2 regions of the Actinosynnema sp. NPDC091369 genome follow, and region 2 is predicted to be linked to the other one. Evidence: riboswitches for the same ligand, from Rfam matches in the RefSeq annotation. Region 2 holds a riboswitch; the other holds the start of a gene.
The links. Region 2 has a riboswitch for cobalamin ahead of cobN (cobaltochelatase subunit CobN). Riboswitches for the same ligand answer to the same signal wherever they lie in the genome.

Region 1: it holds a riboswitch for cobalamin, as region 2 does, so the genes downstream of both, ACIQMJ_RS20710 (prenyltransferase/squalene oxidase repeat-containing protein) here and cobN (cobaltochelatase subunit CobN) in region 2, are expected to answer to the same signal.

What each region holds. Positions count from the first base shown of each region.
Region 1 is NZ_JBIVUG010000005.1:173,075-180,385, reverse strand. Features, by position in the region: gene ACIQMJ_RS20730 (SDR family NAD(P)-dependent oxidoreductase) at 1-1,324, shown strand, start outside; gene ACIQMJ_RS20725 (S8 family peptidase) at 1,478-2,659, opposite strand; gene ACIQMJ_RS20720 (DMT family transporter) at 2,774-3,736, opposite strand; gene ACIQMJ_RS20715 (cytochrome P450) at 3,894-5,153, opposite strand; cobalamin riboswitch at 5,247-5,369, shown strand; gene ACIQMJ_RS20710 (prenyltransferase/squalene oxidase repeat-containing protein) at 5,464-6,762, shown strand; gene ACIQMJ_RS20705 (hypothetical protein) at 6,806-7,311, shown strand, end outside.
Region 2 is NZ_JBIVUG010000004.1:195,570-202,880, forward strand. Features, by position in the region: gene cobN (cobaltochelatase subunit CobN) at 238-3,804, opposite strand; cobalamin riboswitch at 3,839-3,968, opposite strand; gene ACIQMJ_RS17435 (ferredoxin-like domain-containing protein) at 3,980-4,990, shown strand; gene ACIQMJ_RS17440 (precorrin-8X methylmutase) at 4,987-5,613, shown strand; gene cobJ (precorrin-3B C(17)-methyltransferase) at 5,610-7,067, shown strand; gene ACIQMJ_RS17450 (cobalt-precorrin-6A reductase) at 7,042-7,311, opposite strand, start outside.

The DNA of each region.
Region 1 (7,311 bases), on a different contig from region 2:
GGAGCTGTTCCCCCAGCTCGCGCGGCGGCCGTTCTTCGAGTCGTTCCTCCAGCCGCCGTCGGACGCGCCGGAGGCGGACCGGCTGAGCGCGATCGTGGCGCGGGTGATGGGCGGCGTGCCCGACCCGTCGCAGCCGCTGACCTCGCTCGGGCTGGACTCGTTGATGGCGATGCGGTTGCGCAACGCGGTCGAGCACGACCTGGGCGTGCAGCTGCCGGTGCCGTTGCTGCTGCGGGGTGCGAGCCTGCGTGACGTGGAGCGGCACCTCGCCGGCCGCGACCCCGGGGCCCCGACCCGGGTCGAGCCGCGCGACCCGACCGAGCGGTGGCTGTCCGGCCTGTGGGCCGAGGTGCTGGGGCGGCGGGACTTCGGCGTCCACGACGACTTCTTCGCGCTCGGCGGCTCGCGCGAGCGGCTGCTGGCGGCGGTCCGTCGCCGGGTCGCGGCGGACGGGTCGCTGTTCGCCGTGCCGACCGTCGAGGCGATGGCCGAACGGCTGCGCGCGGCGTTCGAGGACGCGGGCGGACCGCTGCGGGTGCTGCGCGCGGGCGGGTCGCGGCGACCGCTGCACCTGTTCCACCCGGCGGGCGGGCCGACCAGCGTGTACGAGCCGCTGGTGGGGTTGCTGGAGGACCGGCCCTGCTACGGCTACGAGCGGATCGACGACGTGCCGGACATCCCGGCCAAGGCGGCGCGGTACGCGGAGCTGGTGCGGTCGGTGCAGCCCTCCGGGCCGTACGTGCTGGGCGGCTGGTCGTTCGGCGGGTGCCTGGCGCACGAGGTGGCGTGCCTGCTGCGGGACGCGGGCGCCGAGGTCGAGCTGGTGGTGATGATCGACACGGTCCGGCCGCTGCCCGCGCCCGACGTGACGCCGGCCGAGCTGGTGCGGCACCGGTTCGCGCGCTACGCCCGGCACGTCGAGGAGGTCTACGGCAGGCGGGTCGAGCTGCCGTGGGAGTCGTTGTCCGGGATGGACGACGAGGGGCAGATCGACGCGGTGCTGGCCGCCGTCGCCGACCTGGGCATCAGCCCCGGCGCGCTGCGCCACCAGCGCACGTCCTACCTGGACGCGCGGGCGGCCGAGCGGTTCACGCCGCGGCACTACCCGGGCCGGGTCGTGTTCTACCGGGCGACCGACCGGGAGACGCTGACCACCGTGCTGGACCCGCGCTACCTGCGCCGGCAGGACGACGACGACCTCGGGTGGGCCGACGCGTGCGGCTCGCTGGAGGTCGTGCCGGTGCCCGGCGACCACCTGTCCATGGTGGACCTGCCGCACGTGGCCGTGGTGGCGCGCCACCTGTCGTCGGTGCTGGGCGCATGAGACCGGTCGGATGGTCAGCCGTTCGCGGCGGCGTCCCCTCGCGGCGGCTGCGCTTTCGGGCGTCGGGCAGGTGATGGGCGCGGACCGCGACGCCGATCATCGGGGTTCCCCGGCGCGCGGGGTGAGGGCGTCGCCCCCGCGCGCCGGGGAGGTTCACAGGCCGTTGGTGAACAGCAGGCGGTTGACCGTGCCGCCGGTCGCGCCGCCGCTGACCACGTCCGGCGTGGCCGAGGAGTTCAGCCAGTTGTGCACGGTGGCGGACGACTGGTCGCCGAACCGCTGCTTGTAGAGCGCGGCCACGCCCGCGACGTGCGGCGTCGCCATGGACGTGCCGCTCATCGCGCCCGAGCCGCCGGTGCGGAGGGTCGAGATGATCGAGCTGCCGGGCGCGTAGACGTCGACGCACGCCCCCGTGCTGGAGAACGACGACCGGGCGTCGGTGTTGGTCGAGGACGCCACCACGCTGGCCGTCTCCACCTTGCGCGGCAGGCGGTCGCAGGAGTTGCCGCCGGTGTTGCCCGCCGAGGTGGCCAGGAAGACGCCCGCGGCGATCATGTTGCGGATGGCGGTCTCCAGGCTGGCCGACGCGGTGAAGTTCCACGACGTGTTGGCGACGGCCGGCTTGGTGTGGTTGGCGGTGACCCAGTTGATCGCGTTGAGCGCCGACGTGGTGGTGGCGCTGCCGGAGCAGTTCATCATCTTCACGCCGTGCAGCCGCACGCCCTTGGCGATGCCGTAGGTGTTCGAGCCGATCGTGCCCGCGACGTGCGTGCCGTGGCCGTGGCAGTCGGTGTTGTTGGTGTCGATGCCGTTGTAGTCGAACGTGGCCCGGCCGCCGTAGTCGGCGTGACCCGGCGTGATGCCGGTGTCGATGATGTAGGCGTGCACGCCCGCACCGGTGTAGTTGTAGGTGAAGCTGTTCGACAGCGGCAGGGTGCGCTGGTCGACCCGGTCTACGCCCCACGACGGCGGGTTGGCCTGGGTGGCGTCGAGCGCGTCGGTGACCAGCACGTCCTGCTCGATGGTGGCCACCGCCGGGTCGCGGCTGAGCTTGCGCACCTGGGCCGGGGTCAGCTTGGCGGCGAAGCCGTGCAGCGCCACGTCCCAGACGTGGGTCGGCGTGACGCCGGCCGTGGCGGCCACGCTCGCGCCGCTGCGGGCGGTGGCGTTGAGCGAGACGATGTAGGAGTCCTTGATCGGGTGGACGGTCGCGGAGGCCGTCGCGGTGATCACGTCGGCCTGGTGCAGGGGTTCGGCCGAGGCGGCGGCGGTGGTGAGGCCGACGGCGGTGGTCGCGGCGGCCAGGACGGCGAGTGTTCGGTGAACAGGACGCACGGGTTGGCTCCTTCGGGTGAACCCGGGCGAGCGCGCCCCGACGCAGGGTTGACGAGGCGGACGGTCGCTCGCACGAGGTCCAGACCAGCAGCCTGACCAGCGGTTATGCCATGGTCAACGGTGGTCGGCCGAACGGCCGCCCGCCCCGTCACCCTCGGTGGACATAACGGACAACTGGTAATGCCCGCGTCGCTCGACCGGGCGCTTGCCCGCCGCCGACCGGGCCAGTGCCAGCCGGGTCAGCGCCACCCCGGCCAGGACGACGGCCATGCCCGCGACGATCCGGGGCGTCAGCGGCTCGCCGAGCACCAGCGCCCCGAGCCCGACCGAGACGACCGGCAGCAGGTACCCGACCGTGGCGGCACTGGTCGGGCCCTCGTCCTCGATGATCCGGTAGTTGAGGATGAACGTGAAGCCGGTGCCGAAGACGCCCAGCACCACCACGGCGACGACGGCCGTGACGTTGGGCGTGGCGGGCGTGTGGTCGAACGGGACCATCAGGGTGCTCAGCGCGGTGGCGGCGAGGAGCTGCGCCGCCGACACCGCGACCGGACCGCCGTGGCCGACGAGCTTGCGCCCCATGTAGGCGAACGCGACCGCGTAGCTGGCCGCCGCGCCGAGCAGGGCGAGCGCGCCCAGGCTGACCACGCTCGCCTCCTCCCACGGGGCGAAGATCAGCGTCACGCCGGCGAAGCCGACGACCAGGCCGAGCACCCGGACTGGCGTAACCGGACCGTCCGTGCCCAGGGCGAACCCGATGATCAGGGAGAACAGCGGGGTGGTCGCGTTGAGCACGCCCGCCACGCCGGAGTCGACGGTCTGCTGGCCCACGGCGAACAGCAGGAACGGCAGGGCGTTGCAGAAGAACGCGGCGACCGCGAGCCGCCCCCACAGCCGGCGCGGCAGCTTCTGACCGTTCAGGCGCGCCATCACCAGCAGCGTCACCGCCCCGAGGGCGCAGCGGACCACCGTGATCTGCGTCGGCGACAGTCCGGTCAGGGCCAGTTCGATCCACAGGAACACCGAGCCCCACAGCAGGGCCAGCGCACCCATCCGCATCACGCCGCGTCCGATCATGGGACCACCGTCCCCCACGACCGACTTCAAGAAAAGTGAAACCTCATGACGACGCGTTAAGTAACGCTACAAGGTTCGGACCTGGATGCAGCACCCCCGCGAGAGTCCCACATCCAGGTCCCGTGAGTCCTACGTCCAGGACCCCTGAGTTCAACGCTCAGCGCGTGTGGACTAGCAGCGAGTCGACCCCGTGCACGATGGACGCGGTCCGGAACGCGGGCCGCGCGTCGGCGAGCCGGAGGTCCGGGAACCGGCGCAGCAACGCCGGGTACGCGGCCCGCAGCTCCATCCGGGCCAGCTCGGCGCCGACACACCGGTGCGCGCCGTGGCCGAACGCCAGGTGCGACGACGCCGGGCGGCCCGCGTCGAAGTCGGACGCCTCCTCGCGGTTGGCCGCCGACAGCGACACCACGACCACGTCGCCTTCCTCGATCTGCTGCTCACCGACCCGCAACGCGTGCCGGGCGAACCGCGGGAACGCCACCTGCACCACGCTCAGGTGCCGCAGCAGCTCCTCCACCAGCGGCGCGGCGGCCGCGTCGTCGTCACGCATCGCCGCACGCGCGGCGTCGTCCTTCAGCAGCACGATCGCGCCCAGCGCGAGCATCGACGCGGTCGTGTCGAACCCGCCGGTCAGCACGCCGTCGGCCAACCCGGCCAGCTCCACGTCGCTCACGTCGTCGCCGTGCTGGCGGATGATCGAGCCGATCAGCCCGTCCCCCGGCGACCGGCGCTCGCGGCGCACGATCTCCTCCATGTAGGACAGCGACTCCGAGATGGCGCCCAACGCCTGCCCCGCGCCGCCGAACAGGTCGAACCGCGCCGCCGCGAGCTCCTGGAACCGGTCGCGGTCCTCGTAGGGCACGCCGAGCAGCTCGCAGATCGTCAGCGACGGGATCGGCAGCGCGAACTCCTGGACCAGGTCGACCGGCCCGGTCGCGGCCTCCATGGCGTCGAGCCGCTCGGTGACGATCGCGTCGATGCGCGGCACGAGCCGCGACAGCCGGCGCATGGTGAACTCCGGCGTGAGCAGCTTGCGCAGCCGGGTGTGGTCGGGCGGGTCGGCGAAGCCGAGGCCGCCGGGCGACTGCTCCAGCCGACCGACCGCCGCGCCCAGCCGCGCGTAGTCGTTGCTGAACGCGCCTGTGTCGGAAAGCACCTTCTTCGCTTCGTCCTGACCCGTGACCAACCAGACCCGCAAGCCGAACGGCACCGGGATCCGGTGGACGGCGCCGGCCTCCCGCATCCGCTCCAGCTCGGCGACCGGCACCACCCCGTCCCGCTTCAGCGGGACCAGCGCACGGTCCGGGAGCAGCGCGAACGCCCGCGAACCGATCTTGCCCAGCACCCACCGCGTCGCCGAACGCCGTGCGACCCACGCCACCAAGCCGTCGCGCACGGACGCCAGAGTCGTCATCGAACACCCCTCTTCCCCAGATCGAATCGCCCGACGGTAACCGTACGTAGGGGTGAGCAGCATCGCGCCAGAGGCGGATTGACACGCCGAGGTCGGTGACAGACGATCGGCAATCGCGCGCGAAACGGGGGAAGCCGGTCGAAATCCGGCGCTGACCCGCAACGGTAGGTCCCGGCCGGGACGAGCCCGAACACCCGTCGCTGCGTGCCACGCTCCCGACACCGTCGAGGTCAACGGGTCGGAGCCCGGGGGAAGTCGCTCACGGCTGTCCGGGGTCCGCCCGCGCCTCGCGCCCCCGGAAAGGTCGATCATGTCGTTGAGACGGACCGCCGCCGTCATCGCCGCCGCGGCGGTCGCCGCCCTCGTGGCGGCACCCGCCGCCCAGAGCCAGGCGCGGGCGGTGCCGACGACCGACGCGGGCGACGCGGCCGCGGGCTGGCTGGCCCGGCAGCTCGTCGACGGCGACCACTTCGAGAACGTGCTCGACGGCGTCGCCTACCCCGACCAGGGCCTCACCCTCGACGCGCTGTTCGCGTTCACCGCGGCGGGCGTCGCGTCCGACAGCGCCGACCAGGCCGCCGCCTGGCTCGCCGAGCCCGCCGTCCTCGCCAACTACCTCAACTTCGGCGACCCCGCCGACGCCTTCGCGGGGGCGCACGCGAAGCTGGCGCTGGCCGTCCAGGTGCGCGGCCAGGACCCGACGGCGTTCGGCGGCGTCGACCTGATCGCCGGGCTCACCGCGTTGCAGGCGCCGAACGGCCGGTTCCGCGACAAGTCCCGGCACGGCGACTACTCCAACGGCTTCACCCAGGCGTTCGCGGTCCTCGCGCTGGACCGGTGGAAGGGCGCACCGCGGGCCGCGGTGGACTACCTGGCCGGCGCGCAGTGCCCGGACGGCGGGTTCCCGCTGATCCTCGAGGCGACGCCGTGCGTGTCGCACGTGGACGCCACCGCGATGGGCGTGCAGGCGCTGCTCGCGGTGGACAGGACCGCCCCGGCGGGCAAGGCGCTCGACTGGCTGCACAACGTCCAGCAGGCGAGCGGCGGTTTCCTCGACGAGAAGGCGACCGGCGAGGGCAACGCCAACAGCACGGGTCTCGCCGCGCAGGCGTTGCGCGCCGGCGGGCGGACCGCCGACGCCGACGAGGCGACCGCGTTCCTGCGGTCGTTGCAGGTCGGCTGCTCGGCCCCGGAGGCCGCGCGCGGCGCGATCGCGTTCGACCGGACCGGGTTCACGCAGGCCGCGTCGCTGCGGGCGAGCGCGCAGGGCGTGCTCGGCCTGGTCGGGGTTAACTTCGCGGACCTGACGGCCCAGGGCGGCCGGTCGGGCGCGCCGGTGCTCGACTGCCCGGTCACCAGCACGTCGCCGACCACGTCCACTTCGGTCACCACGACGACGAGCACCACCGACCCGGCGGCCACGTCCGGCACCACCGCGACGAGCACCACGTCGGCAGCGGCGGTGGTGGCCGTGGGGAGCAACCGCGCCCCGCTCGCCCGCACCGGCGCCGAGGTCGGCCCGATGCTGTGGCTCGGCGCATTGCTGCTGGTCGGCGGTGTGCTCGCGGTCGCGCTGGCACGCCGGCGGGTCGCGGAGGCGCGGAAGTGACGGCCCGGGTCCGCGGCACGGCGTCGGCCGCGCCCGTCCTGCCGTGACGGGCCGGTTGCGGCGGGTCCTGGCGGCGTGCGCCGTCGCGGGGCTCGCGCTGACGTGCGCGCCGCCGACCGCGCAGGCCGCGGACTGCGCGGGCGTGACGGTGGTCGTGGACTTCCGCTCGCTGGGCGGCGGCGTGCAGACCGGGTGCGCCCCGGGCGACCCGGCGACGGGGACGGCCGCGCTGACCGCCGCCGGGTTCGGCTACACGTTCGCGTCCCGGCAACCGGGGTTCGTGTGCCGGATCAACGGCAAGCCGAGCAGCGACCCGTGCGTCACCACCTCACCGACCACGGCGTACTGGGGGTACTGGCACGGCCGACCCGGCGGGTCGTGGGTCTACAGCAACACCAGCGCGAGCGCCTACGACCCGGCGCCGGGCAGCGTGGAGGGCTGGTCGTTCGGGGCGGGTGAGCAGCCGGGCATCGCGCCGCCCGCACCCGCGCCGCAGCCGACCCCGCCGGCGCCGCAGCCACCCGCGCCCGGACGACCGGCGCAGCCCGC
Region 2 (7,311 bases):
GAACCGGGGTCGGCGGAGTGGTCCGGTCGGGTTGCGCGAGTCGGCCGGCCGGGTGGTGTGCGCCGGCCGGCCGAGTGACCTCCGACCGGCCCGCGGGACGTGCTGAGACGTCCATTCAGGACCGGCCGGCCACCGGGGTGTTTCGTCACGCGCGGGGGCGCCCCGGAATATAGGGGTACCCCTCATTATCGGCGCGTTTCCGAGACGTTATCGGACGCGCCGCGCGGTGGCGGTGGGTCAGCGACCGTCCTCCAGGTCGCCCTCGGTTTCCAGGTACGCCTTTTGCAGCGCGTCCAGCGTCTCCGGTTCCGGGTGCTCCCACATACCCCGGTTGGCCGCTTCCAGCAGCCGTTCGGAGATGCCGTGCAGCGCCCAGGGGTTGGACCGCTCCAGGAAGTCCCGGTTCACCGGGTCCAGCACGTAGGTCGCCGCGAGCTGCTCGTACATCCAGTCGGCGACCACGCCGGTGGTGGCGTCGTAGCCGAACAGGTAGTCCACGGTCGCGGCGAGTTCGAACGCGCCTTTGTACCCGTGCTTGCGCATCGCGGCCAACCACCGCGGGTTCACCACGCGGGCGCGGAAGATCCGGTTCGTTTCCTCGTGCAGCGTCCGGGTGCGCACGGCATCGGGCCGCGTGCTGTCGCCGACATATGCCGCGGGCGCTTTTCCGGTCAACGCGCGGACGGTCGCGATCATCCCGCCGTGATATTGGAAGTAGTCGTCGGAATCGGCGATGTCGTGTTCCCGGGTGTCGATGTTCTTCGCCGCGACCGCGATGCGCTTGTAGGCGCTCTCCATCGCCGGGCGCGCTTCGACGCCGTCGAGTTCCCGGCCGTAGGCGTAGCCGCCCCACACCGCGTACACCTCGGCGAGATCGGCGTCGTCGCGCCAGTTCCGACTGTCGATCAACGGGAGCAGGCCGGCGCCGTACGCGCCCGGTTTGCTGCCGAAGATGCGCATTGTCGCGCGACGCGGGTCGTTGTGCTCCGCGAGGTCGGCTTGGGCGTGCGCGCGGACGTAGTTGTCCGCCGCCGACTCGTCCAGGTTCGCGACCAGTCGCACAGCGTCATCGATCAGTGCCACCACGTGCGGGAACGCATCGCGGAAGAAGCCGCTGACGCGAACCGTGACGTCGATTCGCGGTCGGTTCAACTCGTCGAGCGGGATCACTTCCAGACCGGTCACCCGGCGGGACTGGTCGTCCCATTGGGGCCGAACGCCGAGCAGCGCGAGCACCTCGGCGATGTCGTCGCCCGCGGTGCGCATGGCGCTGGTGCCCCAGACCGACAGGCCCACCGACGGCGGCCACTCCCCCGTGTCCGCGCGGTAGCGCTCCAGCAGCGACTCCGCCATGGCCTGCCCGGTCTCCCAGGCCAGCCGGGACGGCACCGCCTTGGGGTCGACCGAGTAGAAGTTGCGGCCGGTCGGCAGCACGTTCACCAGGCCGCGCAGCGGCGAGCCGCTGGGACCGGCCGGCACGTAGCCGCCGTCCAGGGCGTGCAGCACGTTGGTCAGCTCGTCGGTGGTGCGGGCCAGCCGGGGCACGACCTCCAGCGCGGCGAACTCCAGGATGCGCGCCACGTCCTCGTCGTCGGTGAGGGTCCGGGCCGCGTTCACGTCCCAATTGGCGTCTTCCATCGCTTGGACCAGCGCGCGGGCCCGTTCCTCGACGCGGTCGGTGGCGGTCCGGTCGTTGCCGGCCTCCGCCAGGCCCAGCGCCTCGCGCAGGCCGGGCAGCGCGGCGACCTCACCCGCCCACATCTGCTTGGCCTGGAGGATCGACAGCACCAGGTTGACCCTGGTCCCGCCGGTGGGAGCGTGGCCCAGGACGTGCAGGCCGTCGCGGATCTGGACGTCCTTGATCTCGCACAGCCAGCCGTCGACGTGCAGGATCAGGTCGTCGAACTCGGCGTCGTGCGGCCGGTCGGAGATGCCCAGGTCGTGGTCGAGCTTGGCGGCCTGGATGAGGGTCCAGATCTGGGCCCGGATCGCGGGCAGCTTGGCCGGGTCCATCGCGGCGATGGTGCCGTGCTCGTCCAGCAGCTGCTCCAGCCGGGCGATGTCGCCGTAGCTGTCGGCCCGGGCCATCGGCGGCACGAGGTGGTCGACCAGGGTGGCGTGCGCCCGCCGCTTCGCCTGGGTGCCCTCGCCCGGGTCGTTGACCAGGAACGGGTAGACCAGCGGCAGGTCGCCCAGCGCCGCGTCCGGCCCGCAGCCCGCGGACATGCCGACGGTCTTGCCGGGCAGCCACTCCAGGTTGCCGTGCTTGCCCACGTGCACCACGGCGTCGGCGCCGAACTCGTCCTCCAGCCACCGGTAGGCGGCCAGGTAGTGGTGGCTCGGCGGCAGGTCCGGGTCGTGGTAGATGGCGATCGGGTTCTCGCCGAAGCCGCGCGGCGGCTGCACCATGACCACGACGTTGCCCGAGCGCAGCGCCGCCAGCACGATCTCGCCGTCGGGGTCCTTCGACCGGTCCACGAACAGCTCGCCGGGCGCCTCACCCCAGTGCCGCTCCATCTCCTGGCGGGTGTCCTCGGGCAGGGTGGCGTACCACCCCCGGTAGCGGGCCGCCGGCAGCCGCACGGGGTTGCCCTCGAACTGCTCGGCGGTGAGCCAGTCGGCGTCCTGGCCGCCCGCGGCGATCAGGGCGTGAATGAGCGCGTCGCCGTCGAGGTCGGCCACGCCGGGCAGCTCGTCGCCGATGTCGTAGCCGCGCTCCCGCATCGCGGCCAGCAGCCGCACGACGCTGGCCGGGGTGTCCAGGCCGACCGCGTTGCCGATCCGGGAGTGCTTGGTCGGGTAGGCCGACAGCATCACCGCGATGCGCCGCTCGGCCGGCGGGATGTGCCGCAGCCTGCCGTGGCGCACGGCGATGCCCGCGACCCGGGACGCGCGTTCGGGGTCGGCGACGTACACGGTCAGGCCGTCCTCGTCGACCTCCTTGAACGAGAACGGCACCGTGATGATCCGGCCGTCGAACTCCGGGATCGCGACCTGGGTGGCGGTGTCCAGCGGGGACAGGCCGTCGTCGTTGTCGTCCCACGCGGCACGGCTGCCGGTCAGGCACAGGGCCTGGAGGATCGGCACGTCGAGGGCGGCCAGCGCGCCCACGTCCCACGCGTCGTCGTCGCCACCCGCGGAGGCGGTGGCGGGCTTGGTGCCGCCGGCCGCGAGCACTGTGACGACCAGGGCGTCCGCGGTGCCCAGCTGGGCCAGCAGCTCCGCCTCCGCCGTGCGCAACGAGGCGCAGTAGACCGGCAGCGGTCGGCCGCCCTTGGCCACGATCGCGTCGCACAGCGCGTGCACGAACGCCGTGTTCCCGGCCACGTGGTGGGCGCGGTAGTACAGGACCGCGATCGTCGGCCCCTCGACCTCGTCCCGCCGCTCCAGCAGGCCCCAGGTGGGCGTCGGCTCCGGCGGCGCGAAGCCGTGGCCGGTGAGCAGCACCGTGTCGGACAGGAAGTGGTGCAGCTGGGCGAGGTTCGCCGCGCCACCGTGCGCCAGGTACGCGTGCGCCTCCGCGCAGACGCCGCCGGGCACGGTCGACAGCTCCATGAGCGGCGCGTCGGGGTTCTGCTCACCGCCCAGCACCACGACCGGCAGGCCCGAGGCGAGCAGCCGGTCGAGCCCCTCCTCCCACATCCGGCGACCGCCGAGGATGCGCACGACCACCAGGTCGACGCCGTCCAGCAGTGCCGGGAGGTCGTCCGCGGCGGTGCGGGCGGGGTTGGCCAGGCGGTAGTCGGCGCCACTCGCGCGGGCGGACAGCAGGTCCGTGTCGGAGGTCGACAACAGCAGGATCACGTGCGGGCTCCATCCCTCGGGGGTCCTCGCCCCGGTCGTGGGGGACGGCGAGCGGAGTTCCTGACTCCCGGGGGCTCCCCCGGTCACAGTGGCGGGACCGCGCCGGATTCACACCGGCTTCCTCCTGCTGCTTCGCCGTTCGGAGGTCACCCTAACGGCAGTTAGCATCCAGTCCATGCCCGCGGATCGAACTCACCCGGACGCCTGCCCCGGAGCCGTCGACGTGCACCAGGCCGCCGACGGCGGTCTGGCGCGCGTGCGGGTGCCCGGCGGGACGTTGAGCGCGGCGCAGGTCGACGTGCTCCGGTCCGCCGCGATCGAGCTGGGCGACGGCGTCCTGGAGTTGACCTCGCGGGCGAACTTGCAGATCAGGGGCTTGGCGCCGGGGGCGGAGCACGAACTGGGCGCGCGGCTGCGCGACGCCGGCCTGCTGCCCTCGATGACGCACGAGCGGGTGCGCAACATCGTCGCCGCGCCGCTGGAGGACAACCAGGCGCTGGTCGACGCGATCGACGCCGCGCTGTGCGGCGTGCCGGAGCTCGCGTCCCTGCCCGGCCGGTTCCTGGTCACGGTGGGTGGCGCGGTCAGCGGCCTGGCGGGTGACATCGGGCTCGTCGGTGACGCGTTGTTCCTGGCAGGCCACGATTCAGGGCTGCGGGTGGCCGACCCGGTCGCGGCGGTGGTGACCGCCGCGCGGGTGTTCGGCGAGCTCCGCGGCGAGGCGTGGCGGCTGTCCGAAGTGGACGGCGGTGTGCGGAAGATCACGGCGGCGTTGGGCGTTCCGGGTGACGCCCGGGTCCAGCCGGGTGTGACGCCCGTCGCACCCGGCGTGCACGGTCCGGTGGTCGTGGCGGGCGTGCCGCTGGGGCGCTGGGACGCCCGGCTGCTGGCCGGCGTGCCAATGCGGCTGACGCCCTGGCGGAGCGTGGTGCTGCCGGCCGGGAGCGACACCACGGGCCTGTTCACCTCGCCGGACTCGCCGTGGCACGGGGTCAGCGCGTGCACCGGCCGGCCGGGGTGCGCGAAGTCGTTGGCCGACGTGCGCGCCGACGCCGCCCGGTGGGTCGAGACCCGGACCGCGCCGGGTCGGGCGCACTGGTCGGGCTGCGCCCGCCGGTGCGGGCGGCCGGCGGGCGACGTGGTGGAGTTCGTCGCGACCGGCGACGCCTACGAGGAGATCAGGTGACCAGCTACGTCAAGGACGGCGCGGAGATCTACCGCCGTTCCTTCGCCACCATCCGCGCCGAGGCAGACCTGGCGCGGTTCCCGCCGGACGTGGCGCGGGTGGTGGTGCGGATGATCCACGCCTGCGGGATGGTCGACCTGGTGTCGGACGTCGACTTCTCGCCGCACGTGGTGCGCGACGCGCGGGCGGCGCTGCTGGCCGGCGCGCCGATCCTGTGCGACGCGCAGATGGTCGCGGCGGGCGTGACGCGGCGTCGGCTGCCCGCTGACAACGAGGTCGTGTGCGCGTTGGGCGACCCGCGGGTGCCGGAACTGGCCGCCGAGCTGGGCAACACCCGCAGCGCGGCGGCGCTGGAGCTGTGGGGCGACAAGCTGGACGGCGCGGTGGTCGCCATCGGCAACGCGCCGACCGCGTTGTTCCACCTGCTGGACCTGATCGCGGCGGGCGCGCCCCGGCCCGCCGCCGTGCTGGGCGTGCCGGTCGGGTTCATCGGCGCGGCGGAGTCCAAGGACGCGCTGGCCGACAACGACCTGGGGTTGGAGTACCTGGTGGTGCGCGGTCGGCGGGGCGGCAGCGCCATGACGGCGGCGGCGCTCAACGCGATCGCGAGCGAGGAAGAATGACGGGCAAGCTGTACGGGGTCGGGGTGGGTCCGGGCGACCCGGAGCTGGTGACCGTCAAGGCGGCGCGGCTGATCGGCGAGGCGGACGTGGTCGTCTTCCACAGCGCGCGGCACGGTCGGAGCGTGGCGCGCCGGATCGCCGCGCCCTACCTGCGGGAGGGGCAGGTCGAGGAGCAGCTGGTCTACCCCGTCACGACCGAGGACTCCGACGACTACCAGGGCGAGATCGACGCGTTCTACGAGGAGTGCGCGGCGCGGTTGGCCGCGCACCTGGACGTCGGGCGCACGGTGGTGGTGCTGGCGGCGGGCGACCCGTTCTTCTACGGCTCCTACATGCACCTGCACAAGCGGCTGGCGCACCGGTACGAAGCCGAGGTCGTGCCCGGCGTGACGTCGGTGAGCGCGGGCGCGGCGGTGATCGGGCGGCCCCTGGTGGAGCGGGACGAGGTGCTGACCGTGCTGCCCGGCACGTTGTCGGCGGACGCGCTGGTCGAGCACCTGGCGGGCGGCGACCCGGTGGCGATCATGAAGCTGGGGCGGACGTTCCCGCAGGTGCGCGAGGCGCTGGCGCGGGCGGGCCGGCTGGACGAGGCGTGGTACGTGGAGCGGGCGACGACCGGCGCGCAGCGCACCGCGCCGCTGTCCGAAGTGGACGCCGAGGGCGTGCCGTACTTCTCCTTGGCGCTGCTGCCGAGCAAGCCCGCCCACCGGCCGGCGGGCCGGGGCGAGGTCGTGGTGGTCGGGCTCGGCCCGGCCGGGCCGGAGTGGTTGACGCCGCAGGCTCGGCGGGCGCTGGCCGAGGCGGACGACCTGGTCGGGTACGTGACCTACCTGAACCGGGTGCCGGTGAACCCGCGCCAGCGGCGGCACGCGTCGGACAACAAGGTCGAGGCCGAGCGGGCCGCGTTCGCGCTGGACCTGGCCAAGCGGGGCCGGCGGGTCGCGGTGGTGTCCTCGGGCGACCCGGGCGTGTTCGCGATGGCCAGCGCGGTGCTGGAGGTCGCGGACGAGGAGCAGTTCGCGGACGTGCCGGTGACCGTGCTGCCGGGGATGACCGCGGCGCACGCGGTGGCGAGCCGGGTCGGCGCGCCGCTGGGGCACGACTACTGCGTGGTGTCGCTGTCGGACCGGCTCAAGCCGTGGGACGTGATCGAGGAGCGGCTGGAGGCCGCGGCGCGGGCCGACCTGGTGCTGGCGATCTACAACCCGGCGTCGCGCAGCCGCACGTGGCAGGTGGACAAGGCGCGTGACGCGCTGCTGCGGCACCGCTCCCCCGACACGCCGGTGGTCGTCGGGCGGGACGTGGGCGGGCCGGAGGAGTCCGTGCGGGTGGTGCGGCTGGCCGACCTGGACTCGTCCACCGTGGACATGCGGTGCCTGCTGCTGGTCGGGTCGTCGCAGACGAAGGTCGGCGCGCGGGGCGCGGTGTTCACCCCGCGCCGCTACCCCGGGTGAGCCAGGCGACGGCCTCGGCCACCGTCTCCACCAGCGGCGCGGTCGGTGGCGGCGGCCGGCGCACGACCACGACCGGGATGCCGAGGTGACGGGCGGCGGTCAGCTTGGCCGCCGTCATCTCCCCGCCGCTGTCCTTGGTGACCAGCACCTCGACCCGGTGCTCCCGCATCAGCGCCAGCTCACCGTCCACTGTGTACGGTCCGCGGTCCAGGACGACGTGCAGGCGCGGGTTCGGCGGGTCGGG